Regions from separate parts of the Lacrimispora sphenoides JCM 1415 genome, predicted to be linked through region 2. Evidence: a T-box and tRNA genes for the amino acid it is inferred to sense, from the RefSeq annotation. Region 2 holds a T-box; the other holds one or more tRNA genes.
The links. The T-box of region 2 lies ahead of proS (proline--tRNA ligase). A T-box ahead of a tRNA ligase gene usually reads a tRNA of that ligase, here a tRNA-Pro.

Region 1 (16,375 bases), 1.9 Mb from region 2:
CGATGACAAGACTCTTGTAGTAGAATTATCCGCTCCCTGCGTGTATTTTTCAAAGCTGGTTACTCATGCCTCCATGGTTCCGGTGCAGCAGACAGTTGTAGATGCAGCTGGGGATCAGTGGTGCTTAAAGCCTGACACTTATATCTCTAACGGACCTTTAAAGATGATTGAGTGGGTACCAGGCTCTCATATTACTTTTGCGAAAAATGAAAATTATTGGAACGCAGATAAGATCACTTTAAATACTTTAAAATTCGTCCTGATGGAAGATGCTAATGCGGCTTACAGCGCTTATCAGACCGGAGAAGTATCCATGATTAAGGATGTACCTACAGAGGAGATCCCGGCGCTTAAGGGCAAAGAAGAGTTCCATGTTGAGCCAGGTATGGGTATTTCCTATATCGATTTCCAGAACCAGAAGGAGCCATTTAACAATCCGGATGTGCGTAAAGCTTTAAGCCTTGCCATTGACCGTGATTATCTGGCTAATACCGTTATGCAGGGTATTGGCGCTCCTGCGGCTAACTTTGTTCCACGTGGTGTTTCTGATGCAGAAGGCGGAACCTTCTTTGAGGATGTAACACGCAAGAACAACGGTGGTGACTTCTTTAATATTGAAGATCATGAAGCAGATATTGCAAAGGCGAAAGAGCTTCTTGCAAAGGCTGGATATCCTGACGGAAAAGGCTTCCCTGTTACGGAGTATATGACCAATGATGCTGGCTATAACAAAGCGGTAGCAGAATACCTGCAGAGCTGCTGGAAGGAAAACCTTGGCATTAACGTAGACATTAAGATCCTTGAGTGGGCAACCTTTACACCTACCCGCCGTGCAGGAGATTATCAGATTGCCCGTGATGCCTGGAGTTTTGATTATGATGATCCTTCCAATCTTTTAAACCTGATGATGTCTACAAGCGGCAATAATAATGCTTTGTACAAAAATCCGGAGCTTGACAAGCTGCTCAATGAGGCCAACTCCACTGCTGATGTTAAAGAGCACTATGAGAAGCTTCATGAGGCAGAAAACATGATCCTTAACGACGCAGCCATTGCACCGCTTAATTACCGGAATGAATTCTGGCTAAAGGATCCTAAGTTAAAGGGAACATGGTATTCTCCATATGGATACTGGTTCTTCCAGTTTGCTACCATGGACTAATAAACTGTTATTTATAAATTGCACCCAGGAATATTTCCTGGGTGTTTTTTTACCCTTCATTTATTCTTTTCTAATATACCATTTTATCATTGCTATTTTGCTATTTTTATGTTATATTAAAGAATAAGTCGCTGCAGTAACTGATTAAAGCGTTATTGCGTTGATAGAATATAATTTTATTAGGAGGACGGTTTATGAAAAAAATGTCACTTGTGTTGGCTGCTGTTATGACCTCCGGTATGATTCTTTCCGCTTGCGGCGGAAATAATACCGCTGGCACGAAAGCAGGTTCTGACACAAACACAACTGCGGCAGCTAACGGCGAAACTGCAGCACCCGCGGATGGGACTTCTACCGCACTTGATCTTGCAGTGCAGGTTGGTCCAAATCCCGAGACCATTGATCCGGCACTGAACAGCGCTGCAGATGGTGCTAATATTATTGTTCATGCGTATGAACCTCTGATGATCGTTGATCCAGAGAACAAGATTGTGGGCGGTCAGGCTGAATCTTTTGATGTATCTGAGGATGGCCTTACCTATACCTTCCATCTTCGTGATGGCTTAAAGTGGAGTGATGGTACACCGCTGACAGCCGAGGATTTTGTATATTCATGGAAGAGACTTGCTGATCCTAATACGGCAGCTCCGTATGCAGGAGATATGCTTGGCTATGTAAAGGGATATGAAGACGCAGCATCAGGCAATCTGGATGCTCTGGCTGTTTCCGCACCTGATGATAAAACCTTTGTGGTTGAGTTGTCTGTTCCCTGTGTATATTTCTCAAAGCTGATCACTCATGCATCCATGGTTCCTGTACAGAAGGCTACGATTGAGGCAAATGGCGACCAGTGGACCTTAAAGCCGGAGACCTATGTGAGCAATGGTCCTTTAAAGATGGTTGAATGGGTACCAGGTTCTCACATTACCTTTGGTAAGAATGAAAATTACTGGAATGCAAGCAAGGTTACTTTAAATACCTTAAAATTCGTCCTGATGGAAGATGCCAATGCAGCTTACAGCGCATACCAGGCTGGTGAAGTATCCATGATTAAAACCCTTCCTACGGAAGAAATTCCAACCCTTAGAACTACCGATGATTTCCAGATAGGATCCACCATGGGCACATATTATATAAGCTTCCAGACCCAGAAGGAACCGTTTAATAACCCGGATGTGCGTAAAGCGTTGAGCCTTGCCATTGACCGTGATTATGTTGCCAATACTGTTATGCAGGGAATTTATGCTCCGTCAACAAATTTCGTTGGCCCTGGCATCTCTGATGCAGAAAATGGTTCTTCTTTTGAAGAAGTGACTCGTAAAAATAATGGCGGCGATTTCTTTAATGTTGCTGATCATGAAGCTGATATTGCTAAGGCAAAAGAACTTCTTGCAAAAGCCGGATATCCAGATGGCCAGGGATTTCCAACCATTGAATACATGACGAATGACCAGCTGTTCCATAAACCATTAGCTGAGTATTTACAGAGCTGCTGGAAGGAAGCACTGGGAGTTAATATGGACATTAAGATCGTTGAATGGTCTACCTTTACACCTACCCGTCGTGCAGGAGATTTCCAGATCGCACGTAACGGCTGGTTATTAGACTATGACGACCCATCCAATATGCTGAACTTATTTAAGTCCACCAGCGGTAATAACGATGGTAAGTACAATAACCCTGAAGTTGATAAGAAGCTTGATGAAGCAAACTCCACTTCTGATGTTGCAAAGCACTATGCATTGCTGCACGATGCAGAGAACATGATTTTAGAGGATTCCGCTATAGCTCCGGTTGCTTATTACAGCCAGCCATGGTTACAGGATCCTAAGTTAAAGGGTACATGGTATTCACCATATGGATATTGGTTCTTCCAGTATGCTACCATGGAATAGTAAGGATTATCTGAATTTTAGAAAGCATCCGGGAATTATTTTCCGGGTGCTTTGCTTTTGCCAGGTCTTTATTCCCTGCCTGCAAACTTCCTCTTTCCAACCCTAGGAAAGTATGTTATAATCTCCTAAGACAATACAAAAGTACAGGAGAGTTAAGGCTATGAATCCAAGACGTGTATTATTAAAGCTCAGTGGCGAAGCTCTTGCTGGTGCGAATAAGACGGGCTTTGACGAAGCGACTGTTAAAGAGGTCGCGCGGCAGGTTAAAATATCCGTGGATGCAGGTGTCGAAGTAGGCATTGTTATTGGCGGAGGTAACTTCTGGAGAGGCAGAACCAGCGATGCCATTGACCGTCCTAAGGCGGATCAGATCGGCATGCTTGCTACAATAATGAACTGCATTTATGTTTCAGAGATTTTCCGTAATGCCGGGATGAGTACACAGATACTGACCCCGTTTGAGTGTGGTTCCATGACAGAACTTTTTTCCAAGGACAGAGCTAACCGGTATTTTGATGAGGGCAAAGTTGTATTTTTTGCCGGAGGAACAGGCCATCCTTATTTTTCAACCGATACAGGCATTGCGCTTCGCGCCATTGAAATGGAGGCAGATTATATTTTACTGGCAAAATCCATTGACGGCGTATATGACAGTGATCCAAAGACAAATCCCAATGCTGTTAAATATGAGGAGATTTCCATTCAGGAGGTCATCGAGAAGCAGCTTGGTGTCATTGATTTAACGGCTTCCATCATGTGTATGGAAAATAAAATGCCCCTTGCGGTATTTAGCTTAAATGAAAAAGATGGCATTGCCAATGCAATGCAGGGAAAAATAAACGGTACCATAGTTACCGCATAAACCAGGAGGACGATATGCAGGAGAGTTTACAGGTTTACGAAGACAAGATGAACAAGACATTAAAAGCGCTGGAGAATGACTATATGACAATCCGCGCAGGACGTGCCAACCCGCATGTGCTGGATAAAATAAGAGTGGATTATTATGGTACACCGACTCCTATCCAGCAGGTCGGCAACATTTCTATTCCGGAAGCCCGTATGATTGTGATCCAGCCATGGGAGAAGAGCCTGTTAAAGGCAATTGAAAAGGCAATTCTCACTTCTGAATTGGGAATCAACCCCACCAATGACGGCAATGTAATCCGCCTTGTATTTCCGGAGCTTACTGAGGAACGCAGAAAAGATCTGGTTAAGGATGTTAAGAAAAAAGGAGAGGCTTCCAAGGTCGCTATCCGTAACATCCGCCGTGATGCCAATGACTTATTTAAAAAGCAGTTAAAGGCAGAGGAAATTTCTGAAGATGAACAGGCAGAGGCTGAAGACAAGATTCAGAAGCTGACAGACAAGATGATCGCCCAGGTAGACAAAATGATTGAAGAAAAGTCAAAGGATCTTCTTACAGTATAAAAATCTTGAACAAGGGCAGGCATTTTGCCTGTCCTGTTTTATATATCAGGAATTGGAATTCCCTGATTTATAAAACAGCGCTCCGTTAGGATGCGCACTCTGCGCTAAGGAAGTATGGTTACTAAAGCAACCGCGCTCCGGCGCAAGAGTCTGCTTTGCAGACTCTTTATTCTGTTTTAAAAGGAGCGGCATTATATGGACAAAACGAATGAGAATATGGTGATTCCGGAGCATGTCGCTATTATATTGGATGGCAATGGCAGATGGGCAAAAAAGCGTGGGCTTCCAAGAAGCGTGGGCCACAAGGAAGGATGCGTGACCGTAGAAAGAACAGTAGAGGATGCAGCAAGGCTTGGAATTAAGTATTTAACGGTTTATGGTTTTTCAACGGAAAACTGGAAACGTACTTCAGATGAAGTTGGAGCCTTAATGCAGCTGTTCCGCTATTATATGGTCAGGCTTTTGAAGATCGCCAAAGCCAATAATGTGCGTGTAAAGATGATCGGTGATAGGGATCGGTTTGACAAGGATATTATAGAGGGAATCGGTAAACTGGTGGAAGAGACGAAAGATAATACAGGTCTTACCTTTATCATTGCTGTTAATTACGGCGGCCGTGATGAGATTGTTCGCGCTGCCAGGAAACTCATGAAGGATTCGGCAGAAGGAAAGCTTTTGCCGGAGGATATGACGGAAGAAGTTTTTTCTTCTTATCTGGATACAGAAGGACTTCCGGACCCGGATCTTCTTATACGCACCAGCGGGGAGCTTCGGCTTTCCAATTATCTGCTGTGGCAGCTGGCCTATACGGAACTCTATGTTACGGATTGCCTTTGGCCTGATTTTAATATGGAAGAAATGAAAAAGGCAATTGCAGCGTACAATAGTAGGGAACGAAGATTCGGGGGAGTGAAGTGATTCGGAGGGAGGAAACACCATGTTTACAACCAGACTGATAAGCGGAGTCATTCTCGTTATCATAGCTCTTTTTACAGTTGGAAGTGGGGGAGTATTGCTTTTTGCCACAACCCTTTCCATATCTATGATTGGTTTGTTTGAGTTGTATCGCGTGATGAAGATACAGAAAAACCCATTGGGATTTATGGGCTATTTAACGGCCCTGTCCTATTATGGGCTGCTGTGGTTTCATGGAGAGCAGTTTATGATGCTCATGTTCATTGCATTTTTGATGATTCTTATGAGTATTTATGTATTTGCCTTTCCTAGGTATCAGATGGAAGAGGTGACGGTGGCCTTTTTTGGAGTTTTTTATGTTACAGTCATGTTGTCTTATCTTTATCAGGTCCGTGCCATGGCAGACGGGAAATATCTGGTGTGGCTGGTATTTTTAAGCTCATGGGGGTGTGATACCTGTGCTTATTGCGTGGGTATGCTCATAGGAAAGCACAGGCTGGCTCCTGTACTCAGTCCTAAAAAGTCTATAGAAGGGGCAATCGGCGGAGTGGCCGGCGCAGCTCTTCTGGGTATTCTTTATGCAACTCTTTTTGGAGGATCCATGACAGAGATCCGCAATCCCCAGGCAGCCTGTGGACTGGCTTGTGCCATTGGAGCGGTAATCTCCCAGGTTGGGGATCTGGCTGCATCTGCAATCAAACGCAATCATCAGGTAAAGGATTATGGAAAATTGATTCCGGGCCATGGGGGAATTCTGGACCGTTTTGACAGCATGCTCTTTACGGCACCTGCCATTTATTTTGCGGTAACATTTTTACGTTAAAAGATTATTTGGCTTAAAAATTGGTAAATTGGAAAAGAAAAGGAGTAAGCAGCATAAGATGAGGAAAATAGCAATCCTGGGTTCAACGGGATCCGTCGGGAAACAAACTCTGGAGGTGGCTGAAAATCAAAAAGATATAGAAGTGACCGCCTTGGCGGCAGGCAGTAACATCCGCCTGTTAGAGGAGCAAATCAGAAAATTTCATCCAAAGATCGCATGTGTATGGAGAGAAGATAAGGCCAGGGAGCTGGCGGCATCGGTAAAGGATTTGCCGGTCCGCATTGTTTCCGGAATGGAAGGCCTTATGGAAGCAGCCACAGAAAGCTCTGCAGAAATTGTGGTCACTGCCATCGTTGGTATGATTGGAATCCGTCCTACCATCGCGGCTATTGAGGTGGGAAAGGACATTGCTCTTGCCAACAAGGAAACCCTTGTAACTGCCGGGCACATCATTATGCCTTTAGCAAAGGAACGGGGAGTAAAGATTCTCCCTGTGGACAGCGAGCACAGCGCCATTTATCAGTGCTTAAACGGAGAAGATAAAAAAGCCATACATAAGATCCTTTTGACAGCGTCAGGCGGTCCTTTCCGGGGGAAAACCAGAAAAGAGATGGAGTCAGTCCAGGTGGAGGATGCGTTAAATCATCCCAACTGGTCTATGGGCAGGAAAATTACCATTGATTCCTCCACTATGGTCAATAAAGGCCTTGAAGTGATGGAAGCAAAATGGCTTTTTGGAGTGGAAATGGACCAGGTAGAAGTGGTAATCCAGCCTAAGAGCGTGATTCATTCCATGGTGGAGTTTGAGGATGGAGCAGTCATGGCCCAGCTTGGAACGCCGGATATGAAGCTTCCGATCCAGTATGCACTTTTCTATCCGGAGCGGAGATTTCTTCCCGGAGATCGTCTGGATTTCTGGACCATAAATCAAATAACTTTTGAAAAACCGGATATGGTAAATTTTCCAGGTTTAAAATTGGCATATATTGCCGGGAAAGAAGGCGGAACACTTCCAACAGTTTTCAATGCTGCCAATGAACGGGCAGTTGCCAAATTTTTAAACAGAGAAATTTCATATCCAACCATAACTGATATGATAGAGGGAGCTATGAACGGGCATACTGTAAAAGAGAATCCAACAGTAGAGGAAATTCTTGAAGCAGAGGCTGCAGCTTATGAATATATAGAAAGCAGGTGGTAAATTGTCCAGCGTTATCGTAGCGATTCTGGTTTTTGGGCTGATCGTATTAATTCATGAATTAGGGCATTTTTTATTCGCGAAAATGAACGGAATCGCGGTGGTTGAGTTTTCAATCGGCATGGGACCAAGATTGGTCCGTTTTAAGAAAGGTGAGACTATTTATTCCATAAAGGCGCTGCCCTTGGGCGGTTCCTGTATGATGCTGGGAGAAGATGAGGAAAATCCCGATGAGCGGGCATTCCAGAATAAATCAATTCCGGCCCGGATGTCAGTAATTGCAGCCGGTCCTATCTTTAATTTTATTTTAGCTTTTTTCCTGGCTGTACTTCTGGTAGGGATGAACGGATATGATACGACCTATATTAAGGAAGTAACCGAAAATTCGCCTGCTTATGAGGCAGGGATCCAGCCTGGGGATAAGCTGCTCCGGATCAATGGGGAAAGTGTATCCATGTATCGGGATTATATTCTTTATAAGCTTTTAAAGCCAGAAGAGAAGATGAATCTTGTAGAATATTCCAGAGTGGATCCAACGACCGGAACTGAAAGCATTCATTCTGTTTCTGTTAATCCGCAGTATTCAAAGGAAAGCGGGAAATATCTGATTGGTATTATCATTGCTCCTGAGAATAAAAAGGCTGCCTCTATTGGCGAGCTGGTAAAATACGGTTACATGGAAATGGAATACGATGTGAAGCTGACAGTAAAAAGCCTTGGCATGCTCTTTACCGGTAAGGCAAGTGTCAATGATTTAAGCGGTCCGGTGGGCATTGTAGTCATGATTGATGATTCTGTTAAGGCTGGACTTACGGTCAGTGTTGTAGCGGCACTTATGAATGTAATCAGCATGTGTATTCTGCTGAGTGCAAACTTAGGCGTTATGAATCTTCTTCCGATCCCTGCCCTTGATGGAGGGAGGCTTTTGTTTCTGATTATTGAAGCCATCAGAGGCAAGCGTATGGATCCGGAGAAGGAGGGCCTGGTTAATTTGATCAGTATGGCTGCCCTTATGGCCCTCATGATTTTTGTGGTGTTTAACGATATCAGCAGGTTTACGTGAGAAAACCATAATTACTCAGGCGGGCCAAAGGAATATGCATGCATGTTCCTTTGATGTCTGCCGCAATAACCGGATGGAACTCGCACAGCGGGTTGCTTCCGGTTTTGAGGTATATGCAGAATGGAGGAACGTATGAGCAGAGAGAAAACAAGAGTAATCCGCATCGGAGACAGGGTAATCGGCGGAGGAAATCCGGTCCTGATCCAGTCTATGTGCAATACGAAAACACAGGATGTGGCTGAAACAGTAAGCCAGATTAAAGCCCTGACAGAGGCTGGCTGCGATATCATCCGGGTTGCGGTGCCGGACATGGAAGCGGCTGCTGCCTTAAAGCAGATAAAGAAGCAGATCTCCATTCCACTGGTAGCGGATATTCATTTTGATTACCGGCTTGCCATCGCTTCCATAGAATCCGGAGCGGATAAGATCCGGATTAACCCAGGGAATATCGGATCGGCCGACCGGGTCCGGGCGGCTGTGGAAAAGGCCAGGGAATATGATATTCCCATCCGGGTAGGTGTAAACAGCGGTTCCCTTGAAAAGAATCTGATAGAGAAATACGGCGGGGTGACTGCAGAAGGTATTGTGGAAAGCGCACTTCAAAAAGTACGGATGATTGAGGAACTGGGATATGAAAAACTTGTCATCAGCATTAAATCTTCCAATGTGCTCATGTGCGTCAAAGCTCATGAACTGATTGCCAGGCAGTCGGATTATCCACTTCATGTGGGAATAACCGAAGCGGGCACTTATGTCTCCGGGACAATCAAATCCTCGGTAGGTCTGGGAATCATTCTTCATGAAGGTATCGGAGATACCATCCGTGTATCTTTAACAGGAGACCCGGTGGAGGAAGTGAAGACCGCAAAGCTGATTTTAAAGACACTTGGTTTAAGAAAGGGCGGTGTAGAAGTAGTATCCTGCCCGACCTGCGGAAGGACCAGGATCGATCTGATCTCTTTGGCAAACCAGGTGGAAAAACTGGTTTCAGAATTCGACCATCTGGATATTAAGGTAGCTGTTATGGGCTGCGTGGTAAATGGACCTGGAGAAGCCAGGGAAGCGGATCTTGGAATTGCGGGAGGAATCGGAGAAGGCCTCTTGATGAAAAAAGGAGAGATTATCCGTAAGGTACCGGAAGATGAACTGCTTCAGGCCCTAAAGGAAGAGCTTATGAAGATGCAATAGGTGATAGAATGTCAAAAAGATTTTTGGAGGTTTTTCCAAGTTTACATATTACAGAGGAATTACGGGAGCTTTTAAATCTGGTGGAAGTGGAGAAGGTCACTTTAGGCAGGGATAGAAGCTCTATTCGTATTTACCTTATGAGCCCGAGGCTCATACATAAACAAAATATTTACGGGCTGGAAAAGGGAATCAAGGACCAGCTGTTTCCCTCGAAGCGGATTACCATAAAGATTATCGAACGCTTCCGTTTATCGGGCCAGTATACGCCACAGAAGCTGTTAAAGGCCTATAAGGACAGCCTTTTAATGGAACTTAAAAATTACAGCATTATTGAATACAACATGTTCCGAAAGGCGGAATTCCAGTTTCCTGAACCGGATCTTCTTAAGATGACGGTGGAGGATACCATAGTTACCCATGAAAAGGCCGGAGACTTAAAACGAGTGCTGGAAAAGATTTTCCATGAACGGTGCAGCATGCCGGTAGAAGTCCAGTACGAATATGTGGAACCCAAGGAAAATGAGCTGGCAAAGCAAAAAGAGCTTCAGATGCAGCGGGAGGTGGCGGAAATTGTAAGCCGTACCTCCTTTGCGATACAGAATGATGAAGACCGGATAGAGTATGGTACCGGGGCCGGCGGGGGAGCTGGCGGTCCCTCCATGGCAGATGGCATTTCTTTGGATGCCATGACTGCAGAATATACGGCTTTCGCTCCGGCAGACCAGGCTTCCCAGGCTCCTGCACCTGCGCTGCGTATGGGAGGGAAGAAGGAAGCTGCTAAGACCGGAGATTCAGATTCCGGGAAAAAGGAGTGGAAGGATTATAAAAAGGGCGGCGGCTCCTACGGACGCCGTTCGGACAACCCGGATGTATTATACGGCCGTGACTTTGACGGGGAAATTATAGAGATTGAAAAGATTGATGGTGAGATCGGGGAAGTTGCCATCAGAGGCAAGATTTTAACTGTGGACAGCAGAGAGCTGAGAAGCCAGAAGACCATTATGATCTTCGATGTGACGGATTTTACAGATACGATCACGGTGAAAATGTTTGCCAGGGAAGAGCAGATTGACGATTTAAAAGCTGCAGTGGTGCAAGGAAGCTTTATACGCATCAAGGGCGTTACCACCATTGATAAATTTGACGGTGAGCTGACGCTCGGATCAGTGGTTGGAATTAAGAAATCCGAGGATTTTACCGGTAAGCGGGTGGATAACAGCCTTGAAAAGCGGGTGGAGCTCCATTGTCATACAAAAATGAGCGATATGGATGGCGTATCAGAGGTCAAGGATATCGTAAAACGGGCAAAGAGATGGGGAATGCCTGCGATTGCCATAACCGATCACGGCTGTGTTCAGGCCTTCCCGGATGCAAATCATGCTCTGGATAAAGGAGATCCCTTTAAACTGATCTATGGCGTGGAAGGGTATCTGGTAGATGATTTAAAGCAGCTTGTGGAAAATTCCAGAAACCAGGGCCTGTCGGACTCCTATGTAGTATTTGATATCGAGACAACAGGGTTCAGTTCTTCCAGGAACCGGATCATCGAAATCGGAGCGGTAAAGGTAATTAATGGGATCATTACGGATAAATTCAGCACCTTTGTGAATCCGGACGTACCCATTCCTTTTGAGATCGAGCAGCTTACAGGCATCAATGACAATATGGTTCTTCCTTACCCCAAAATCGATGAAATACTGCCGCAGTTTCTGGAGTTTTGCGGGGATTCCGTCCTTGTAGCTCATAATGCATCCTTTGATGTGGGCTTTATCGCCTATAATGCATCCAGGCTTAACCTGGCTTTTGATCCAACAGTCATTGACACGGTGGCGCTTGCAAGGCTTCTCCTTCCGAAACTTAACCGTTATAAGCTGGATACAGTTGCAAAGGCGCTTAATATTTCTCTGGAGAACCATCACAGAGCGGTAGACGATGCAGGTTGTACAGCTGAAATATTCGTGGCATTTGTGAAAATGATCCGGGAACGGGGCGTGGAAACTCTTGACGAGCTTAATGGTCTAAGCGCCATGACGGCGGATATGATTAAAAAGCTTCCTACCTACCATGTGATCATATTGGCTGCCAACGATGTGGGGAGGGTAAATCTTTACCGTTTGATTTCTTATTCCCACATTAATTACTATGCAAGAAGACCCAGGATTCCCAAAAGCGTTCTTAATAATTACCGGGAAGGACTGATAATAGGCTCCGCCTGTGAGGCAGGAGAATTGTATCAGGCCCTCCTTCGGGGAGTTTCCGACGCAGAGGTTGCAAAGCTGGTTCACTTTTATGACTATTTGGAAATACAGCCTTTGGGAAACAATGCATTTATGCTTCGGGATGAGAAAAGTTCAATAAAGTCGGAGCAGGATTTAATCGACATCAACAAAAGGATCGTAAGCCTGGGTGAGCAGTTTGGAAAACCAGTTTGCGCCACTTGTGATGTTCACTTTCTGGATCCGGAGGATGAGGTTTACCGTAGGATCATTATGACAGGCCAGGGCTTTAAGGATTCCGACGATCAGGCACCTTTGTACTTGCGTACCACTGAGGAAATGCTGAAGGAATTTAAATATCTGGGGCCAAATAAGGCGGAAGAGGTAGTCATTAAAAATACAAGAAAGATTGCCGATATGTGCGAGAAGATTTCTCCGGTTCGCCCGGATAAGTGTGCTCCCGTCATTGAGAATTCCGATGAAGATTTACGAAAGATCTGTTATGACAGGGCTTATGCCATCTATGGAGAAACCCTTCCGACAATTGTTACGGAGCGTCTGGAGAGAGAGCTTCATTCCATCATTTCCAATGGGTTTGCTGTTATGTATATTATCGCTCAGAAACTGGTTTGGAAATCCAATGAGGATGGGTATCTGGTAGGTTCCCGAGGCTCTGTCGGTTCATCCTTTGTAGCTTATCTGTCAGGAATTACGGAGGTAAACTCCTTAAGCCCACATTATTATTGTGCGTCCTGCCATTATTATGATTTTGATTCAGAAGAAGTAAAACAGTTCTCCGGTATGGCGGGATGTGATATGCCGGATAAGGTATGCCCGGTGTGCGGACGTCCGCTGGCAAAAGACGGATTTGATATTCCATTTGAAACCTTCCTGGGCTTTAAGGGAGACAAGGAGCCGGATATTGACTTAAACTTCTCCGGTGAGTATCAAAGTAAGGCTCATGACTATACAGAGGTCATTTTCGGCAAGGGCCAGACGTTCCGGGCAGGGACCATTGGTACCCTGGCAGATAAGACTGCCTTTGGATATGTAAAAAATTATTATGAAGAGCATGGGGTGAGAAAGCGCAATTGCGAGATCAGCCGGATCGTGCAAGGCTGTGTTGGAGTCAGGAGAACCACCGGACAGCATCCGGGCGGAATTATCGTACTTCCTCATGGAGAGGAGATCTATTCCTTTACTCCGGTTCAGCGGCCTGCCAATGATATGACCACCATGACGGTAACCACCCATTTTGATTACCATTCCATTGACCACAACTTACTGAAGCTTGATATTCTGGGACACGATGATCCTACCATGATCCGTATGCTTCAGGATTTAATTGGGTTTGATCCGGTAAAGGATATTCCCCTGGACAGCAAGGAGGTCATGTCGCTGTTTCAGGACACCTCTGCCTTAAAAATCACGCCGGAGGATATCGGAGGATGTAAGCTTGGAGCCCTCGGGGTTCCGGAGTTTGGTACGGACTTTGCCATGCAGATGTTGATTGACACGCAGCCCAAGTATTTCTCTGACCTGGTACGTATTGCCGGTCTTGCCCATGGTACGGATGTGTGGCTGGGCAATGCCCAGGCCCTGATTCAAGAGGGAAAAGCTACCATTCAGACAGCAATCTGTACCCGCGACGATATCATGGTTTATTTAATATCAATGGGAATCGAAGAGGGACTGTCCTTTTCCATTATGGAGAGCGTCCGAAAGGGAAAAGGGTTAAAGAAGGAGTGGGAGGAGGAGATGACCGCCCACGGAGTTCCGGACTGGTATATCTGGTCCTGTAAAAAGATCAAGTACATGTTCCCTAAGGCCCATGCGGCCGCCTATGTTATGATGGCCTGGCGTATTGCCTATTGTAAGGTGTTTTATCCTCTGGCTTATTATGCCTCCTTCTTTAGTATCCGTGCCAACGGCTTCAGCTATGAGCTGATGTGCCAGGGACGGGATAAGCTGGAGTATTATCTGGCCGACTATAGGAAGCGGATCGACACTCTTTCCAAAAAAGAGCAGGACACCCTAAGGGATATGAGAATCGTACAGGAGATGTATGCCAGAGGATATGACTTTATGCCCATCGATATTTACCGGGCAAAGGCAAGGCATTTCCAGATCATTGACGGCAAACTGATGCCGTCCTTAAGCAGTATCGACGGATTGGGTGAAAAAGCAGCTGATGCCGTCGTGGATTCGGTAAAGGATGGAGCTTTCCTGTCAAGGGAAGATTTCAGAAACAGGACAAAGGTCAGTAAGACCGTCTGTGATCTGATGGGAGACTTAGGACTTCTTTTTGAACTCCCGGAATCCAATCAGCTGTCCTTGTTTGATCTGGGTTAACAGGGGGAATAAGATTCCCCCTTAGGCCCGGGGCTTTTCCGTATAAGTAGTAACAGAAATTTATTGAAATTTTTCCAGAATTTTAAAATAATAAAAAAATTTTGAAAATAAGGTTGACATCCGCTGGGATATGTATTATACTACCTAACGTAATCGAGGCGTGGCTCAGTTTGGTAGAGCGCTGCGTTCGGGACGCAGAGGTCGCAAGTTCGAATCTTGTCGCCTCGATTCTGTATCAATAATATGCTGTAAATGGCCTATTGGTCAAGCGGTCAAGACGCCGCCCTCTCACGGCGGAAACCCGAGTTCGATTCTCGGATAGGTCATACTAAAAACCTTCAGGAGCAGCCTGGGGGTTTTTGCGTTAAGTGGGACAGTTTTAAAATAGGAGCGCTGTTATTTTTTGATTGATGTATAAAACGATTAGGAATACATAGGTTTGTCATAGATAAAGAATATAGGAGGAGCCTGTTATGAAGAAGATTGCAGTAGTATATCAATCAAAATATGGAGCGACCAGAAAATATGCGGAATGGATCGCCGAGGAATTATCCTGTGATCTGTTTGAAGGTAAAGATATAAAGGCGAGTGATCTGGAACCGTATAATACCATCATTTTAGGCGGCGGCCTTTATGCCGGGGGCGTCAACGGGATTAAGATATTAACAAAGAACTTCTCTAAGTTCTCCAACAAGAATCTGGTAATTTTCACTTGCGGACTGGCTGATCCTTCCGATACAGTCAATACGGATCATATTAAAAAGAGCCTGTATAAGGATCTTACCGAAGAAATGAAGGATAAGATCAAAGTATTCCATTTACGCGGGGCCATGGATTATTCCAAACTCAGTCCCATACATCGGTCAATGATGGCTCTTGTCTGCAAGATGACCGCAAAAAAGGACCAGAATTCTTTGACAAACGAAGACAAAGAGATGCTGGCAAGCTACGGAAAAAAGGTTGATTTTATAAATAAAGAAACGATATTGCCACTTATAAATTATATACGGAGTTTATAAGCATTACGGGGTTAAAATGGATAATATTTCGCTGGATGAGATAAAAGACAAATTGGACTTTTTTTATAAAATGTATGATATCGTACGTTTGGTTGATCCGCTCCACAAAAGGGTGCTGGATTACCGCCAGTCATCTTTAACCGGGACACCGGATGTATGTTATCATTATTGGGAAAACAACAGGATTTGTGATAACTGTATTTCCATTAGAGCTTATCAGGAAAATAAAAGCTTTGTAAAAATGGAAAAAAGCAGGGAAGAGGTTCTTCTTGTAACAGCTATTCCCATTGATAACGCCGATCGTCCGGCGGTACTTGAGCTGTTAAAAAATGCTACCGACACAATGCTCGTGGGGAACGGTGATTATAACCAAGGAGAAATATTTTCCCGCTTTATAAAGGAGCTTAATGATGCGGCAGTGAGAGACCCCCTTACAACCCTTTATAACAGGCGTTTTGTGGATGAGCGCCTTCCGGTTGATATTATAAATGCTTTGTTAAGGCATAAGCCATTGTCCGTATGCTTTATTGATCTTGATAATTTTAAAGCAATTAACGACCTTTATGGGCATAAGGCGGGGGATTCAACGATCAAAGAAGCAGGCGAAGTCATTGCCCGGAATATTTCTCATGATGATGTTTGGGCTGCGAGATATGGAGGAGATGAGTTCCTTCTTTGCCTGAGCGGCGTTGAAGAAGACCAGGCACGTGCAATTGCTGAATGCATACAAAGGGAAATTGAACAGATGCCGTTAAGCCAGGCTGTAAAAGGGGGGCCACTTTCCATCTCTTTTGGGATAGAGACCATGAAGGACTTTCCTGTGACTGCGGAGGAGCTTATACGCAGGGCGGATGAAAAGATGTATAAAGCAAAAAAGGAAAAAAGCTCGGATATATGATAAAATAAGATTAATAAATGAGAAAAACCATCCTGTATAAGGATGGTTTTTCTTTTTCTGTTTTTACTCTTTATCTGTGCTTTCAGCAATATCCTTGCTGATGTTTGCAACAATTACTTCGCTTGCCGGTTCATTTATATTTGTACCATCAGGAATTCCAGTAATATTTACATTTCTGGTTACCTTGGCATCATATGTATTTGCCTTCATGATCT
Region 2 (16,375 bases):
TGACCTTATCATCAATGATTCCACGGATCCTTTCGGACATACAGAGGGGCTTTTTACCAAGGAATTTTACGGCAGCTGCTATAAGGCGCTGCGAAGCGATGGCATCATGGTCTACCAGCATGGAAGTCCTTTTTATGATGAGGATGAGGCGGCGTGCAGGAGCATGCACCGGAAGGTATTCCGTTCCTTCCCCATAAGCCGTGTTTATCAGGCCCATATTCCCACCTGCCCGTCGGGCTACTGGCTGTTTGGGTTTGCTTCGAAAAAGTATCATCCCATCAATGATTTTAAGCCAGAACTATGGAATCAATTAAAAATTGAAACCTGGTACTATACAACAAATCTTCATACAGGCGCTTTCATGCTGCCTAAATACGTGGAAGATTTACTGAAAGAGGAGGAAAAGGAATGAGCAGATTATTGATTATCGGTTGTGGAGGGGTTGCCTCTGTGGCAATCCGGAAATGCTGTCAGAACAGTGAGGTGTTTACTGACATTTGTATCGCAAGCAGGACAAAGGAGAAATGCGATGCCTTAAAGGATAAGCTTGCGGGGACAACAAAAACAAGAATTGAGACAGCTAAGGTTGATGCGGATCACGTGGAAGAGGTAATTGCCCTCATAAAGGATTATAAGCCGGATGCCGTATTAAATGTGGCTCTGCCCTATCAGGATTTAACCATTATGGATGCATGTCTTGCAGCAGGGGTTGATTACATTGATACCGCTAACTACGAGTCTGAGAATACGGATGATCCGGAGTGGAAAGCGATCTATGAGAAGCGTTGTGAAGAGCTTGGCTTTACCGCCCTTTTTGATTATTCCTGGCAGTGGGATTACAAGGAGCGCTTTGAGAATGCAGGCATTACCGCATTGCTTGGAAGCGGGTTCGATCCTGGAGTTACCAGTGTGTTTTCTGCTTATGCCTTAAAACACTATTTTGACGAAATTCATACCATTGATATTTTAGACTGTAACGGAGGCGATCATGGGTATCCCTTTGCAACCAACTTTAACCCTGAAATCAATTTAAGGGAGGTATCCTCCAACGGTTCCTATTGGGAGGATGGCCGCTGGATCGAGACAGAGCCAATGGAGATTAAATCCAAATATAATTTCCCTGAGGTTGGGGAAAAGGACATGTACCTGCTTCACCATGAGGAGATCGAATCCCTGGCAAAGAACATTCCCGGGGTAAAGAGGATCCGTTTCTTCATGACCTTTGGACAGAGCTATTTAACTCATATGAAGTGCCTGGAAAACGTAGGTATGCTTTCCACCTCTCCTGTGGAGTTTAACGGACAGGAGATCGTGCCCATTCAGTTTTTGAAAGCCCTGCTTCCGGATCCGGCTTCCCTTGGCCCCAGAACCAAAGGAAAGACCAATATTGGATGCATCTTTACGGGTGTAAAGGATGGAAAGGAAAAGACCATTTACATCTACAACGTATGCGATCATGAGGAATGCTATAAAGAGGTGGAATCCCAGGCGATTTCCTATACCACCGGAGTTCCGGCCATGATCGGAAGCCTGATGGTGTTAACCGGCCAGTGGAAGAAGCCGGGAGTATTTAATGTGGAAGAGTTTGACCCGGATCCCTATATGGAGGCTTTAAACAAATGGGGGCTTCCGTGGGTGGTATGTGAGGACCCGGAAACTGTTACGGTATGGAGATAGGAAAAAATGAGGATCGAAGAGCTTAAAACCCCATGTTATGTGATCGATGAGGGAAGACTGGAGAAAAATTTAAAAATCCTAAGCCAGGTAAAAGAAAATACCGGGTGCAGGATCCTGTTGGCACAGAAGGCATTTTCCTGCTTTGCGGAGTACCCTCTTATCGGCAAGTATCTTGACGGAACTACGGCCAGCGGGCTTTATGAAGCCAGGCTGGGCAAAGAGGAGATGGGGCTTGAAAACCATGTTTTTGCCCCCGCGTATAAGGAAGAGGACTTTAAAGAGCTGGTGAAGATCTGCGATCACATTGTATTTAACTCGTTTTCCCAGCTGGAGAAGTATAAAAATGCTTTAGAGGGAGTAAGTGCCGGTATCAGGATCAATCCCCAGTGCTCCACCCAGGAAGGCCATGAAATCTATGACCCCTGTGCGCCCGGATCAAGGCTTGGCGTATCCATTGACAATTTTAAAGAGGAGTGGCTGCCCTGGATATCAGGGCTCCATTTCCACACCTTATGTGAGCAGAATTCAGAAGACTTAAAAAAGACCCTGGATGCCGTGGAGGAAAAATTCGGAAAGTATTTATCCCGACTCTCCTGGCTGAACATGGGCGGTGGGCATCATATTACCAGAGAGGATTACGACATCGGGCTGTTGGAAGCCTGCATTAAGAGAATGCAGGAAAAGTATGGCCTTCAGATTTATCTGGAACCTGGAGAGGCAGTGGCACTTAATGCCGGATATCTGGTGACAGAGGTTATGGATGTGGTGGAAAACGGGATAAAGACTTTGATTCTTGATGCTTCCGCAGCCTGCCATATGCCTGATGTGCTGGAGATGCCGTACCGGCCGCCTTTAAAGGACAGCGGAGAAACGGGGGAAAAGGCTTTTACCTACCGGCTCTCCTCCTGCACCTGTCTGGCAGGGGACGTGATCGGTGACTATTCCTTTGACAGGGAAATAAAGCCCGGAGATAAGCTGTATTTTATGGATATGGCCATCTATTCTATGGTGAAGAACAACACCTTTAACGGGATGCCCCTTCCTGACATCGCTATCATGGATCAGGAAGGAGACTGTCGTGTCATAAAACGGTTCGGCTATGAGGATTTTAAGAACAGGCTGGCCTAGGGGTTACAAGCATATCCCCATGATTCATTAGGAGACATACTATGGAAAAATTAAAGAGCCTCCCAATTGCAGATGGATTTTACATGCCGGGAGAATTTGAGCCTCATCGGGGCTGTATTATGATCTGGCCCAAGCGGCCCGGTTCCTGGCCCTTTGGGGCCGGGAAGGCAAGAAAAGCCTTTGCCGAAATTGCGGAGGCCATTGCAGACAGCGAGCAGGTGGTCGTGCTGGCGGAGCCTGATGTGAAGGAATGTGCCAGGGAAATGCTGTCGGACCGGATCCAGGTGGTTGTAATGGAATCTGACGACGCATGGGCAAGAGATGTGGGGCCTACGTTTGTGATCAATAAGGAACGTAAGGTCAGGGGCATCGACTGGCAGTTTAATGCCTGGGGAGGAACTTTTGACGGGTTGTATCCGGACTGGCAAAAGGATGACCTTCTTGCAGGGCGTTTCTGTGAGCATTTTGGCTATCCGGTTTATGATGCAGGGCATTTCGTACTGGAGGGAGGTTCCATCCATTCGGACGGGGAAGGTACGCTTTTGGTGACGGAAGCCTGTCTTCTGAGCGCCGGACGGAATCCCTCTCTTTCCAAGCTTCAGATTGAAGAACAGCTGAAAAATTATCTGGGGGCTTCTAAGGTCATCTGGTTAAAAGCAGGCATCTATCAGGATGAAACCAATGAGCACGTGGATAATGTCTGTACGTTTATCCGGCCGGGGGAAGTGGTGTTAGCCTGGACGGATGATGAGGATGATCCTCAGTATGACATGTCCCTTGCCGATTTAAGGATACTGGAACAGGAAACAGATGCAGCAGGAAGGCATTTTAAGATTCACAAGCTCCCCATACCTAAGGAACCGGTCTGCATTACGAAAGAGGAGCTTTCAGGCTTTTCCTTTGAACCTGGAGAGGATGAGAGGGAGGCCGGAGAGCGCCTGGCTGCCAGCTATGTAAATTTTTATATATCCAATGGAGGGGTGATTGTTCCCCAATTTGGGGATGTTCATGATTTAAAGGCAGTACGGATATTAGAGGAGTGCTTCCCTGAGAGAAGAATCTATCCGGTGTATGCAAGAGATATTATTGTAGGAGGCGGAAATATTCACTGCATTACACAACAAATTCCGCTGTAGTCCGGCCATGCCATTCATAGATCGGCGGACCTGGCTCCGCCGGATTATTCATGTCGGGCGTCCCCGCGATAGAAACCATACCGGAAGGAGAATTTCATGAGAGAGGTAACAGTAGCGGCAGTTCAGATGAGATGCTGCGATGACATTAAAAAGAATATTGCAAATGCGGAAAGACTGGTAAGGAAGGCAGCAGGGGAAGGGGCTAAGGTCATTCTCCTTCCGGAGCTGTTTGAACGGCAATACTTCTGCCAGGAGAGACGGTATGACTTTTATGAATATGCAGAACCGGCAGAGGAGAACCAGGCGGTTAAGCATTTCGCCGGGATTGCGGCTGAGCTTCAGGTGGTGCTTCCCATCAGCTTTTATGAGCGGTCAGGAAATACCATGTTTAATTCAGTGGCAGTTCTTGACGGCGATGGGACAAATCTTGGAATATACCGGAAGACCCATATTCCCGATGATCATTACTACCAGGAAAAATTTTATTTCACTCCCGGGGACACTGGCTTTCAGGTATTTAGCACCATATACGGGAAAATCGGCGTAGGGATCTGCTGGGATCAGTGGTTTCCTGAGACAGCAAGGTGCTTAGGCTTACAGGGAGCGGAGCTGATCTTATATCCTACTGCCATTGGAAGCGAACCTATCCTGGAATGCGACAGCATGGAGCACTGGAGGCGCTGCATGCAGGGACACGCTGCTTCCAATATCATTCCGGTCATAGCAGCTAACCGGATCGGAGTGGAATCCGTTGTTCCCTGTATGTCAAACGGGAATCAAAGCTCCTCTCTTAAATTTTATGGATCCTCCTTTATTACGGATAATACCGGGGCTGTCATAGCCTCTATGGGCCGGGAGGAAGAAGGCGTCATATGCGCTTCCTTTGATCTGGATCAGATGATGACTGACAGGAGAAACTGGGGGCTTTTCCGCGATCGCAGGCCGGAAATGTACGGGAAAACCACAGGAAAATCTTAAACTCACCTTTTTGTGCAGGAAAAGTTGCGATAATATTCTGAAACTATATTATGCTGAAGCTATCAAAGAGAGCGGGAGGTAAAAGAGTGGATTGGCTGGATAAAATGAACGGGGCTCTGAACTATATTGAAGATAATTTAAGCGGAGAGATTCATCTGGAGGAAGTGGCAAGACGTGCCTCCTGTTCCAGCTTTAATTTCCAGCGGATGTTTTCTTTTATGGCAGATGTTTCCCTCGCGGACTACATCAGAAGACGGCGGCTCTCCCAGGCCGCTATGGAGCTTCTGACCACAGGGGAAAAAGTCATTGACGTTGCCTTAACGTATGGATACGAGTCGCCGGTTTCCTTTGCCAGGGCATTTTATGCTGTGCACGGTATGAATCCCAGCGAGGTGAGAAAATCCGGAAGGAAGATCAAAGCTTATCCCCGCATCTCCTTTGAAATAACCATTAAAGGAGTGGAGGCTATGAATTATTACGTAAAAGAGCTGGGAGAATTCCGGCTGGTAGGAATTAAGGAAAGAATGTCCCTGGACAATGGAGAGAATTTAAAAAGGATCCCGAAATTCTGGAATGAGTTCTACAGTCAGGACAGGTGCGAGGAAATACTGAAATTTAATGACAATAAGGATCTGCTTTTCATGGGAGCATGTGCCAATCCTGATGATAATGGATTCGATTATTACATTGCGACCGGATCAGACAAGGAGATACCGGAAGATATGGCTGAATTGGTGGTACCAGCCGGCCAATATGTGATTTTTGAATGCGTGGGCAAATTGCCGGAAGGACAGCAGAATATTTGGAAACGGATCTTTACGGAGTGGTTTCCGTCAGCCGGTTATGAGATGATAGACGGACCACAGCTGGAATGGTATCCCGAGGGAGATATCACTTCAGAGGAATATAGGAGCGAAATTTGGATCCCAGTCCGTAAAAAAGAGTAAATCCCTTCATAAAATCCGTTTCTTCCCCATATATATAGTAATAATTAATAAGTTGGGGAGTGTGCTATGAAGAGACTGTTTAGCAGAAGATGGATGATTTTTTTCGGTCTGGCCATGTGGGTACTGGTAGTACGTACCTTAAGCGGGTGTACTTTAAACAAGGATAGTGGTGATAAGGTGCGGGATCTGGAATTTACCGTGGTAGCTGACGCAGATATTCCGCAGGAACTTAGTAAGATCATTGCTGAGAAGCAGCAGTCACCTTTTAAGCTGACCTACAGCGATGATCAGAACCTTTACATAGTGGTTGGTTTCGGAAAGCAGGCTGGTGGAGGATATAGCATCGCAGTCAATGATCTTTATCTGACAGATAATTCCATTGTCCTGGATACGGAGCTGATCGGCCCGGAAAAGGGAGAGAACACGGGGACGGAACCCTCTTATCCCTTCATCGTCATTAAAACGGAGATGTCAGAGCTTCCGGTAGTGTTTCAGTAGAAAAGAAGTTGAAATAGCCGTTCCGCAGATGGCAAAAGCGGGACGGCTGTTTTTGTGGCAGATAAAACGTAAATTCCCCTTTTTTCTTAAGCCGTCATATGATATACTACTTCAAATAAGAGAAGGTAGTAAGGAGAAGGAAGGGGAATATGATATTAAAGGATATATGGCTTGATGTTACGGCAGTAAAAGAGCGGGATCCGGCGGCCAGAAGCAAGCTTGAAGTGCTTTTGCTCTATCAGGGAGTTCATGCTTTGATCTGGCATCGATTTGCCCACTGGTTTTACCAGCACAAGATGTTTTTTATAGCCAGGTTTATTTCCCAGCTGGCAAGATTTTTTACACTGATCGAGATTCATCCCGGCGCGCAGCTGGGGCATGGGATTTTAATTGACCATGGCAGCGGAGTGGTGATCGGAGAAACTACGGTGGTAGGAGACAATTGTACGATATACCAGGGAGTTACTTTAGGCGGCGTGGGACTTAATAAGGGAAAGCGCCATCCAACCCTTGGTAATAATGTGACCGTAGGAGCAGGGGCTAAGATTCTAGGCTCCTTTGACGTAGGAGATAATTGTACCATAGCGGCAAATGCCGTGCTTTTAAAGCCTTTGGAGAGCAACGTAACAGCGGTCGGAATTCCCGCCCGCCCGATTAAGATCGATGGTGTGCCCCTTCCCAAGGAGGAAAGCAATCTGGTGACCATGGATCATTACTGCAAGATGGAAGAGCGGGTCAGGGAATTGGAAGATACGCTGTCTAAACTGCAGACAGAGTTGTCTTCCTATCAGGAAAAAGAGCACTCCGATCAGGCGGAGGCATCTTTGGAGGGGAAAATTGAGGAATAGAAGGGCTAAAACTCTCTTGTATTTCAGGAAGTCCGGGAATGATAACAAAAAAAGTATAATGAAACATGCACCTGCATAAACTTTCTTAAAGGAATAAAGAAGGTAAGGCAGGTGCTTTTTTATGTTGGAGCTGGTGAAGAAAAACATACATATGAATCGTTGGAAAGGATATGCCGCGTCCCAGATTACTCTTGACGATGACTTCATCGTCCCAGACAGTATGGATGATGTGGATCAGATTATTTTAAGTTCCGGCGATATTACCATTGATTCCGTAAAGGTTCAGACAGAACGGGTCGTGGTCCGGGGCAAGCTGGATTTTATGAATCTCTTCCGAGGAGTGGATGGAGGGCTTCAGACCCTTTCAGGAAGCATTAACTTTGAGGAACCCATCAATGTCCCCGGACTGGAGGAGAAGGATTACGTCCAGCTGGGGTGGGAGCTTGAGGATTTAAACGCTGGGCTCATTAATTCCAGGAAGCTGAGCGTAAAGTCGATCGTATCACTTAAGGTGAAGGTGGAAACTGCCAGCGATATAAACGCTGCTGTGGAAGTGGACACGGGAGGCCCGGTAACAGATGTGCCAATGGTGGAAACCCTTCGCCGCAATCTGGATATTGCATCCATTGCTCTCCGCCACAAGGATACGTTCCGCATCAAGGATACGGTTACTCTTTCAGGAAACAAGCCAAACATTGATCACGTTTTATGGACCGAAATGAAGTTAAGAGGCGTTTCCTTAAGGCCCATGGATGGAAAGATGATGCTTGACGGGGAACTGTTAGTCTTTGTTATTTACCAGGGAGAAGGGGAAGGCGCGCCCATCCAGTGGGTAGAGGAGAGCATTCCGTTTTCAGGGGAGCTGGCTGTTCCGGATATGACTGAGGATATGGTTCCATTGGTTACAGTCCACATAATCCATAAGGATATTGAGGCAAAACCGGATTCAGACGGTGAGATGCGGGAAATGGATATGGATTCAGTTCTTGAGCTGGATATGAAGCTTTACAAGGAAGAGAATATGGAGCTGCTCAGCGATATATATTCCACCAACAGGGAATTGACGCTGCAGACGGAGGAAGCTCTTTTTGATAAGATCCTGACGAAAAATATGAGCAGATGCAAGGTGGTAGAAAAGCTCAGCCTGGATCAGGCGGACCGGATCCTCCAGATATGCCACAGTGAAGGGACTGTTAAAATCGATGACACGGAAATCAAAGAGGACGGACTTCATGTGGAAGGCGTTTTAGAGGTTCGTATCCTTTATATGACTTCTGACGATGACCAGCCGATCCAGTCAACCGTGGAAGATATTCCATTCCATTTCCTGATTGAGGCACCGGGGATCAATGAGCAGACGGTTTGCCAGCTGAATCCGGGCTTAGAGCAGCTTAGCGCGGTTATGATGGGCGGAGGAACCGTTGAAGTGAAGTCGACCATTTCCCTTGACTTACTGGCCTTGCAGCCGATCCGCGAGCAGATCATCACAAACGCATTGGAATCGCCCATGGATTTAAACAACTTGCAGAAGCTTCCCGGAATCGTGGGATATATTGTGCAGCCTGAGGATTCCCTCTGGAATATCGCTAAAAAGTTCCATACAACCATTGATACCATTATAGCGACCAATGGATTGACGGATAAATCCGTAAGACCGGGTGACCGGCTGATTCTTGTGAAGGAATTGGCATAATTTTATTCAATAAAGTGCCAGGCAGAAGGGATCGCTTTTGCCTGGCATAATTGATTATTCCTCTGAATGATTTTTTTAAAAAAGGGTATGATAAAGATTGCTATTCACATATCAGCTTGCCCTGTTATATAATATACTATAGCTGAGCTATAGCTTCAACCATCGATGGCGCCAAAACGCATCCAGCTGGTGCTTAAGATAGATGACAGGTTACCCTGGACGGTAGTGACGTATTGCAAGGCGTTATTACCGTTTACATACCCTGAATTTCCTGATACCGGAGAAGAAAAAACATGAACTATACCTATATTTTAAGATGTGCAGATGATACCCTGTATTGCGGCTGGACAAACCACTTAGAAAAACGTTTAATAGCCCATAACCAGGGAAAAGGGGCCAAATATACAAAAGCCCGCAGACCTGTGGTCCTGGCTTACTGGGAGGAGTTTTCTACAAAAGAAGAAGCCATGCGGAGGGAAGCCGCAATTAAAAAACTTACCAGGAAGGACAAGCTAAAACTGATGGGGGAAATTGTATAAGAAAAACCGTCAAGGCCGCGAGTATGCGGGACTGACGGTTTTTCCGGTATTATGCAACAAAATGGTACATCAAAATATAATGACATAAGCTTCCGCCCATGACGAATAGGTGAAAGATCTCATGGGATCCAAAGCTTTTATGCTTCGCGTTAAAAAGAGGAAGCTTAAGAGCATAGATAATGCCGCCTATGGTATAAATGATGCCTCCTGCAAGCAGCCAGAGAAAACCGGCAGAAGAAAGGGTAGCCGTAATCTTTGAAAATGCCAGAATGCAAACCCAGCCCATGGCAATGTAGAGGCATGACGAAAACCATTTGGGGCACATTATAAAACAGGCTTTTATGATAATTCCTGAAATGGCAATGCCCCAAACCAGAGCAAGCAGGCTCCAGCCGGTCTTATCTCCAAGAACGATCAGGCAGATTGGTGTGTACGTTCCTGCTATCAGGATGAAAATCATCATATGATCTAATTTTTTCAGCAGACGGTTGATTTTCGGTGAGATATCAAGAGTATGGTAGATGGTGCTGGCTGCGTAAAGAAAAACCATACTGATGATAAAAACCGTTAAGGCGGCCAGATGGAGCCCCCCGTCGGAAGAAGCCTTAATAAGCAGTGGTGCTGCGGCTATAAGCGCCAGTATCATAGCGATAAAATGTGTGAGGGCACTGACCGGATCTTTAATTTTAAATTCCATGGAAATCCTCCTTGTAGAATACAAAAACTTTTAACGTAGTAATCAATACTATGTATTGCATTTTTATATACTATACACTTTGCGTGAGAAAAATGCAATAGTTTTTTAAAGATAAAATATAAAAATGGGTTTGCTATAATTGGAACAATAAAATATAATGAATAGATAAAATGAAAATTATAAAAAGGAAGGTATGACCGCCCTATGAATCAGACGATAAAAGAACTTATGGAAAGAAAATCTGTCCGTGTATATGAGGACCGGGCCATTGAACCGGAGAAAAAAGCGGCTATTATAGAGGCGGCCCTTCAGGCACCTACGGCAGGAAACATGACCCTGTATTCCATTATTGATGTGACGGATCAGGAGCGAAAGGAAACCCTGGCAGTAACCTGCGATAACCAGCCATTTATTGCAAAGGCACCTCTGGTGCTGGTTTTTGTAGCAGATTATCAGAGGTGGTACGAGCTGTTCTGCCACTATGAAGAAGAGGTCCGCCAGCCTGGACTCGGAGATCTTTTGCTGGCTTGTGATGATGCCCTTATAGCCGCTCAGAATGCGGTTGTGGCGGCAGAATCCATGGGCATTGGCTCTTGTTACATTGGGGATATTATGGAGCAGTATGAAACCCACAGGGATTTGTTCGGCCTTCCTAAGTATGCGGTTCCGGCGGCTATGGTGGTCTTTGGATATCCCTCCAGGCAGCAGCAGGAGAGAAAAAAGCCGGAGCGGCTTAAGCCTGAGGCTGTGGTGTCCACGAATTCCTACCGCCGTTTAAGCCCGGAGGAATTTTCCCTGGAGCTTAAAAAGACCCAGGGCAGGGAAGAGGACTTTGAGCGATGGATAAAGGCTTTTTGCAAACGCAAATGGAATTCTGATTTCAGTGCAGAGATGAGCCGGTCTGTGGAAGCTATGATGGCTGCATGGAAGAAAGAGGAGTAAAACATAGACATGGATCTTAACATACTGTACGAAGATGAAGAGATACTGGTGGTAGAAAAACCAGTGGGAATAGAATCCCAGACTGCAAGGTCCTTTGAACCGGATATGGTCAGTGAGGTGAAGAAACATATCAACACGTTATCCCCAAAGCAAGGGGAGCCTTATGTGGGAGTTATCCACAGGCTGGATAAGCCGGTTGGAGGCGTCATGGTGTATGCAAAGACCAAAGGAGCTGCAGAGTCCTTAAGCAGTCAGGTTTCTAAGCATCAAATGGAGAAAATTTATTATGCTGTGGTTTGTGGAAAACCTGTGGAAAACTTTGGAGCTTACGTGGATTATTTGTGGAAGGACGGAAAAACCAATTGTTCTAAAATTGTGGATAAGGGGATAAAAGGTGCAAAACTCGCAGAGCTCCATTATCAGGTTGTGGAAAACAAGAACATCGGGAGCGAAGAGTGCTGTCTCACAAAGGTCACATTAAAAACCGGCCGCCATCATCAGATCCGGGTACAGATGGCGGGCCACGGCACACCCCTGTGGGGCGACCGGAAGTATAATCCCAAGGTTCAAAAGAATACTGCCGCCGGTAACGTGGCATTATTTGCTTACAGCTTATCATTTTTCCATCCAGTCACAAAGAAAAGGCTGAGCTTTTCAGTGAAACCAAAGGGAGAAGTCTTTGAGATGTTTTCATTATCGGGAATTGCATAAAGAAGGAATTTTTTACTAATCAGATTTCGCATATTTTCTTACCAGACGGCTCATAATAATGATTGTACAAAAGAAGTACAAATCAGAAACAGGTGAGTCCATGGTGAAACCGAGCAGGAAACTGAAGAAAACATTATTAATATTGGGAGTTACAGGGGCAGTGTATCTGTGTTTTCGATATCTGCTGCCCCTTGTGATTCCCTTTTTGATTGCTTATGTATTTGCCCTTTCCCTACGGCCCTCTGCCCTTTGGGTTGAGAAAAAGACCCGCTTCATTGTAAAGGGGAAGGTGATTTCCATTCCCCTGGCGGTTATTGGCGGAGTAGAGATCATACTTCTTATGATCGCTTTTGGGATCCTTCTTTACGTGGGTGGAAGAAAGCTGCTTTTGGAAGCCAAGCTTTTGCTTCAAAGTCTTCCTGCAATCCTGGAAGGCGTGGATCACTGGCTCATGGATAACTGTTCCTTTGCAGAGCGTTTTTTAAAGCTGCCTGACGGATATGCGGTAGAAATAGTAAGGGATATCATAACAGGAGGGCAGACTGCCATTAAAAGCAGGATCATGCCTTTTCTCATGGTGAACTCCATGACCATTATGAAATGGATCGTTCAGGCAACCGTTATTATCATCATACTGCTTATTGCCACGGTCCTGTCCCTTCAGGAAATGGATGAGATCCGGGAAAGACGGGACAATTCCATATTCCGCTTTGAATATGCCATGCTGGGAAGACGGCTTACAACGGTGGGAAGTGCCTGGTTAAAGACCCAGGGAGCTATCATGCTGTTTACCATGGTGGTTTGTTCGTCAGGACTGTTTTTGCTGGGAAATCCCTACTTTATATTATTCGGGATCGGGATCGGGCTATTGGATGCGCTTCCAATTTTCGGGACAGGGACGGTGCTCATTCCCTGGGCCCTGTTTTCCATGATCAATAAAAACTGGAAGTACGGAATCGGACTGATCATCATTTATGTGATCTGCTATTTCCTAAGAGAGATCATGGAAGCAAAAATCATGGGAGGACAAGTTGGCCTTACGCCTTTGGAAACCCTTGCTTCCATGTACGTGGGACTTCAGCTCTTCGGGCTTTTGGGATTTATTCTTGGCCCTATCGGTTTATTGATTGTGGAAGATATTGTGGAGGTGTATGAGTGCTGGTGCTGTCATGATGGAAAGGAAAGATTGGATCCGGAGGAATGAATAAAATACTTTGGCAGACAAGTCCGGACCCACTTGACAAACATTTGCAAATAACGTAAAATCAACCATACAATCTTTTATTATAATGTAGTAATAAGACGTTGAAGAGGACCAGTAGGTGATGATGTATCCCAGAGAGAAGGCCGTTTGCTGGAAAGCCTTTATACCTCTCATAACCCAACCTACCTCGGAGTCCCGCAGCAAACTGCGGCGCAGTTCCTGCGTTAACGGATAAAAAAGTGAGTCATGGCATTGTTCATGGCTAAATTGGGTGGCACCGCCGAGCTGTTCGGTCCCTTTTTAGGGAACGGATGGCTCTTTTTATTTTTATGAGGATAGGAAAGGAGAATTGTTATGGCAAAGGAAAAGAAATTAGTAGAGGCGATTACATCCATGGAGGTGGATTTTGCGCAGTGGTATACGGATGTTGTAAAGAAAGCAGAATTAATCGACTATTCCAGCGTAAAAGGCTGTATGGCTATTAAGCCGGCGGGTTACGCCATTTGGGAAAACATCCAAAGTGAGCTTGACAGAAGGTTTAAGGAAGTAGGGGTTGAAAATGTCTACATGCCTATGTTTATTCCGGAGAGTCTTCTTCAAAAGGAAAAAGATCATGTAGAGGGCTTCGCTCCTGAGGTCGCCTGGGTAACCCATGGAGGCTTAGAACCATTACAGGAAAGGCTTTGTGTCAGACCTACTTCTGAAACCCTGTTCTGTGATTTTTATTCCAGAGAGATCCAGTCCTATCGGGACTTACCAAAGCTTTATAACCAGTGGTGTTCCGTGGTACGCTGGGAAAAGACTACCAGACCGTTTTTACGTTCCAGAGAATTCTTATGGCAGGAAGGTCACACCGCTCATGCAACAGCGGAGGAGGCTGAGGAGAGGACAGAGCAGATGCTTCATCTATATGCAGATTTCTGTGAAGAAGTTCTTGCAATGCCTGTGATCAGGGGCCAGAAGACCGACAAGGAGAAATTTGCAGGTGCAGAAGCAACCTATACCATTGAGGCTTTGATGCATGACGGCAAAGCCCTTCAGTCGGGAACCAGCCATAACTTTGGAAGCGGCTTTGCAAAGGCCTTCGATATCCAGTATTCTGATAAGGAAAATAAACTCCAGTATGTTCATCAGACCTCATGGGGCATGACTACCAGGATGATAGGTGCCATCATCATGGTTCATGGCGATGACAGCGGTCTTGTGCTTCCGCCCAGAATTGCTCCGGTCCAGGTGATCATCGTTCCGGTTCAGCAGCAGAAGGAAGGCGTTCTTGATAAGGCATATGAGTTAAAAGAAGTTCTTTCTAATTATAAAGTAAAAGTTGACGATTCCGATAAGAGCCCGGGCTGGAAATTCAGCGAATCAGAGATGCGTGGTATTCCGATTCGTGTAGAAATCGGTCCAAGAGATATTTCAGAGAACCAGGCGGTCTTGGTACGCCGTGATACCCATGAGAAGATTACCGTATCCTTAGATGAGATAAATAATAAGGTAGGAGAGCTTCTGGAGACAATCCAAAAGGATATGCTGGAACGCGCCAGAATTCACCGGGATGTTCATACCTATGAGGCAACGGATATGGAAACCTTTGTTAAAACTGTGGAGGAAAAACCGGGCTTTGTAAAGGCTATGTGGTGCGGCTCCCAGGAATGCGAGGATAAGATCAAGGAGATTACAGGAGCAACATCCCGCTGTATGCCATTTAAGCAGGAAACGCTTGCCGATACCTGTGTATGCTGCGGAAAGCCTGCAGGTAAGATGGTTTACTGGGGCAGAGCGTATTAAAAACGGCAGGGTAGGAAAATCAGGAGGTAAAAAAAGTGATAAAGATTCAGGTTCCGGAGGCGGCGAGGAAGATCATCGAACAACTGAATACCAGCGGCTTTGAAGCCTATGTGGTGGGAGGCTGCGTGAGAGACAGCCTGTTAGGCCGGTCGCCGGAAGACTGGGACATCACAACCTCAGCAAAGCCGGAACAGGTAAAGGAAATTTTTAATAGAACGGTTGATACGGGAATCCAGCACGGTACTGTTACGGTACTTATTGACCATGAAGGTTATGAAGTGACCACATACCGCATAGACGGAGAGTATGAGGATGGACGCCACCCAAAATCCGTGGAATTTACGGGAAACCTGCTGGAGGATTTGAAACGCCGGGATTTTACCATCAATGCCATGGCATACAGCGACCGTGAGGGGTTAGTGGATGCATTTGACGGAGTAAAGGATTTGGAGGGCCGGGTCATCCGCTGCGTGGGAAACCCTCTTGACAGGTTTAACGAAGATGCCTTAAGGATCCTTAGGGCCATCCGTTTTTCTGCCCAGCTGGGTTTTGACATGGAAGCTAAGACAAGGGCGGCAATTTCTGTTATAGCCCCCAACATGGCTAAGGTCAGCAAGGAACGGATCCAGGTGGAGCTTACAAAGCTCCTCCTTTCCGATCATCCAGGAAGGCTTATGGATGTATATGAAAACGGGATCGGCCCTTATATCTCAGAGCATTTTGAAGATGCGGGAAAGAAGCTTTTTGAAGCAGAGAGGCTTACCGAACTGCCACCTGAAAAGCACATGCGCTGGACCGGTTTTTTAAGGCTTGAGGAACCTGAGGATGCGGTAAGGATCCTTAAGGAACTGAAGCTTGATAATGATACCATCTATCAGACAAAGACCCTGGTCAGTCTGTGGAAAACGGAGATCCCGGCTCATAAGCCGGCTATCCGGCAGGTTATGAGCACCCTTTCCCCGGAGCTTTTTAAGGACCTGCTGTACTTTCAGAAGGTATTCTGCCATACATCCTATGAAACAAGGTTAAAAATAGTGGAGCAGTATTCAGAGGAAATCTTAAAGGATGGGGAGTGTATCCGCCTGAAGGACATGGCCGTTACCGGCAGGGAATTGATCAATGCAGGCATGAAGCCGGGGCCTGGGATGGGAATGGTGCTTAACCGTTTGTTCCAGCTGGTACTTGAAAAGCCGGAATGCAATAACAGGGAATATTTGATGAAATCAGCAGAACAATTTATTAAGGAACAAGGCTAAGGCACGTATAACTTTCTACCGTATTTTGCATATTTTTTTCCACCTCTTCATACCCTAGAAGTAGCTGATAAGCTAAGAGTTGGAGGGGTGGTTGTGAACGAGAAATACACAGAGGTGCTTTCGCAGTATGAGCTTGAAATTCTGGATGTGAAACGCGGCCGGGGCGCCTGGCTGTGTGAGTCGAATCAGGGGCTTAAACTGCTTCGGGAATATAAAGGAACCTTAAAGCGCCTGGAATTTGAAGATCAGGTATTTTCACAGATGAAAGAATCCTGCCGCTTGAAAGTGGACCGTTACGTCAGGAATAAAGATGGTGAACTCCTCTCCAGTGCC

Region 1: it encodes a tRNA-Pro, which carries the amino acid that the T-box ahead of proS (proline--tRNA ligase) is inferred to sense. The anticodon was not compared.

Annotation. Positions count from the first base shown of each region.
Region 1 covers NZ_LT630003.1:1,448,820-1,465,194, forward strand. The annotation lists gene BMX69_RS06400 (peptide ABC transporter substrate-binding protein) at 1-1,162, shown strand, start outside; gene BMX69_RS06405 (peptide ABC transporter substrate-binding protein) at 1,357-3,057, shown strand; gene pyrH (UMP kinase) at 3,218-3,919, shown strand; gene frr (ribosome recycling factor) at 3,934-4,488, shown strand; gene BMX69_RS06420 (isoprenyl transferase) at 4,684-5,406, shown strand; gene BMX69_RS06425 (phosphatidate cytidylyltransferase) at 5,426-6,226, shown strand; gene BMX69_RS06430 (1-deoxy-D-xylulose-5-phosphate reductoisomerase) at 6,285-7,427, shown strand; gene rseP (RIP metalloprotease RseP) at 7,429-8,487, shown strand; gene ispG (flavodoxin-dependent (E)-4-hydroxy-3-methylbut-2-enyl-diphosphate synthase) at 8,620-9,675, shown strand; gene BMX69_RS06445 (PolC-type DNA polymerase III) at 9,684-14,243, shown strand; tRNA gene BMX69_RS06450 (tRNA-Pro) at 14,398-14,471, shown strand; tRNA gene BMX69_RS06455 (tRNA-Glu) at 14,498-14,569, shown strand; gene BMX69_RS06460 (flavodoxin domain-containing protein) at 14,717-15,262, shown strand; gene BMX69_RS06465 (GGDEF domain-containing protein) at 15,279-16,160, shown strand; gene BMX69_RS06470 (flotillin family protein) at 16,224-16,375, opposite strand, start outside.
Region 2 covers NZ_LT630003.1:4,819,567-4,835,941, forward strand. The annotation lists gene speE (polyamine aminopropyltransferase) at 1-412, shown strand, start outside; gene BMX69_RS21760 (saccharopine dehydrogenase family protein) at 409-1,677, shown strand; gene nspC (carboxynorspermidine decarboxylase) at 1,684-2,805, shown strand; gene aguA (agmatine deiminase) at 2,847-3,941, shown strand; gene aguB (N-carbamoylputrescine amidase) at 4,038-4,919, shown strand; gene BMX69_RS21780 (AraC family transcriptional regulator) at 5,006-5,866, shown strand; gene BMX69_RS21785 (protease complex subunit PrcB family protein) at 5,960-6,364, shown strand; gene cysE (serine O-acetyltransferase) at 6,514-7,212, shown strand; gene BMX69_RS21795 (DUF3794 and LysM peptidoglycan-binding domain-containing protein) at 7,334-8,905, shown strand; gene BMX69_RS21800 (GIY-YIG nuclease family protein) at 9,199-9,444, shown strand; gene trhA (PAQR family membrane homeostasis protein TrhA) at 9,494-10,141, opposite strand; gene BMX69_RS21810 (nitroreductase family protein) at 10,346-11,083, shown strand; gene BMX69_RS21815 (RluA family pseudouridine synthase) at 11,093-11,794, shown strand; gene BMX69_RS21820 (AI-2E family transporter) at 11,895-12,998, shown strand; T-box leader at 13,091-13,299, shown strand; gene proS (proline--tRNA ligase) at 13,353-14,786, shown strand; gene BMX69_RS21830 (CCA tRNA nucleotidyltransferase) at 14,825-16,042, shown strand; gene BMX69_RS21835 (protein kinase family protein) at 16,136-16,375, shown strand, end outside.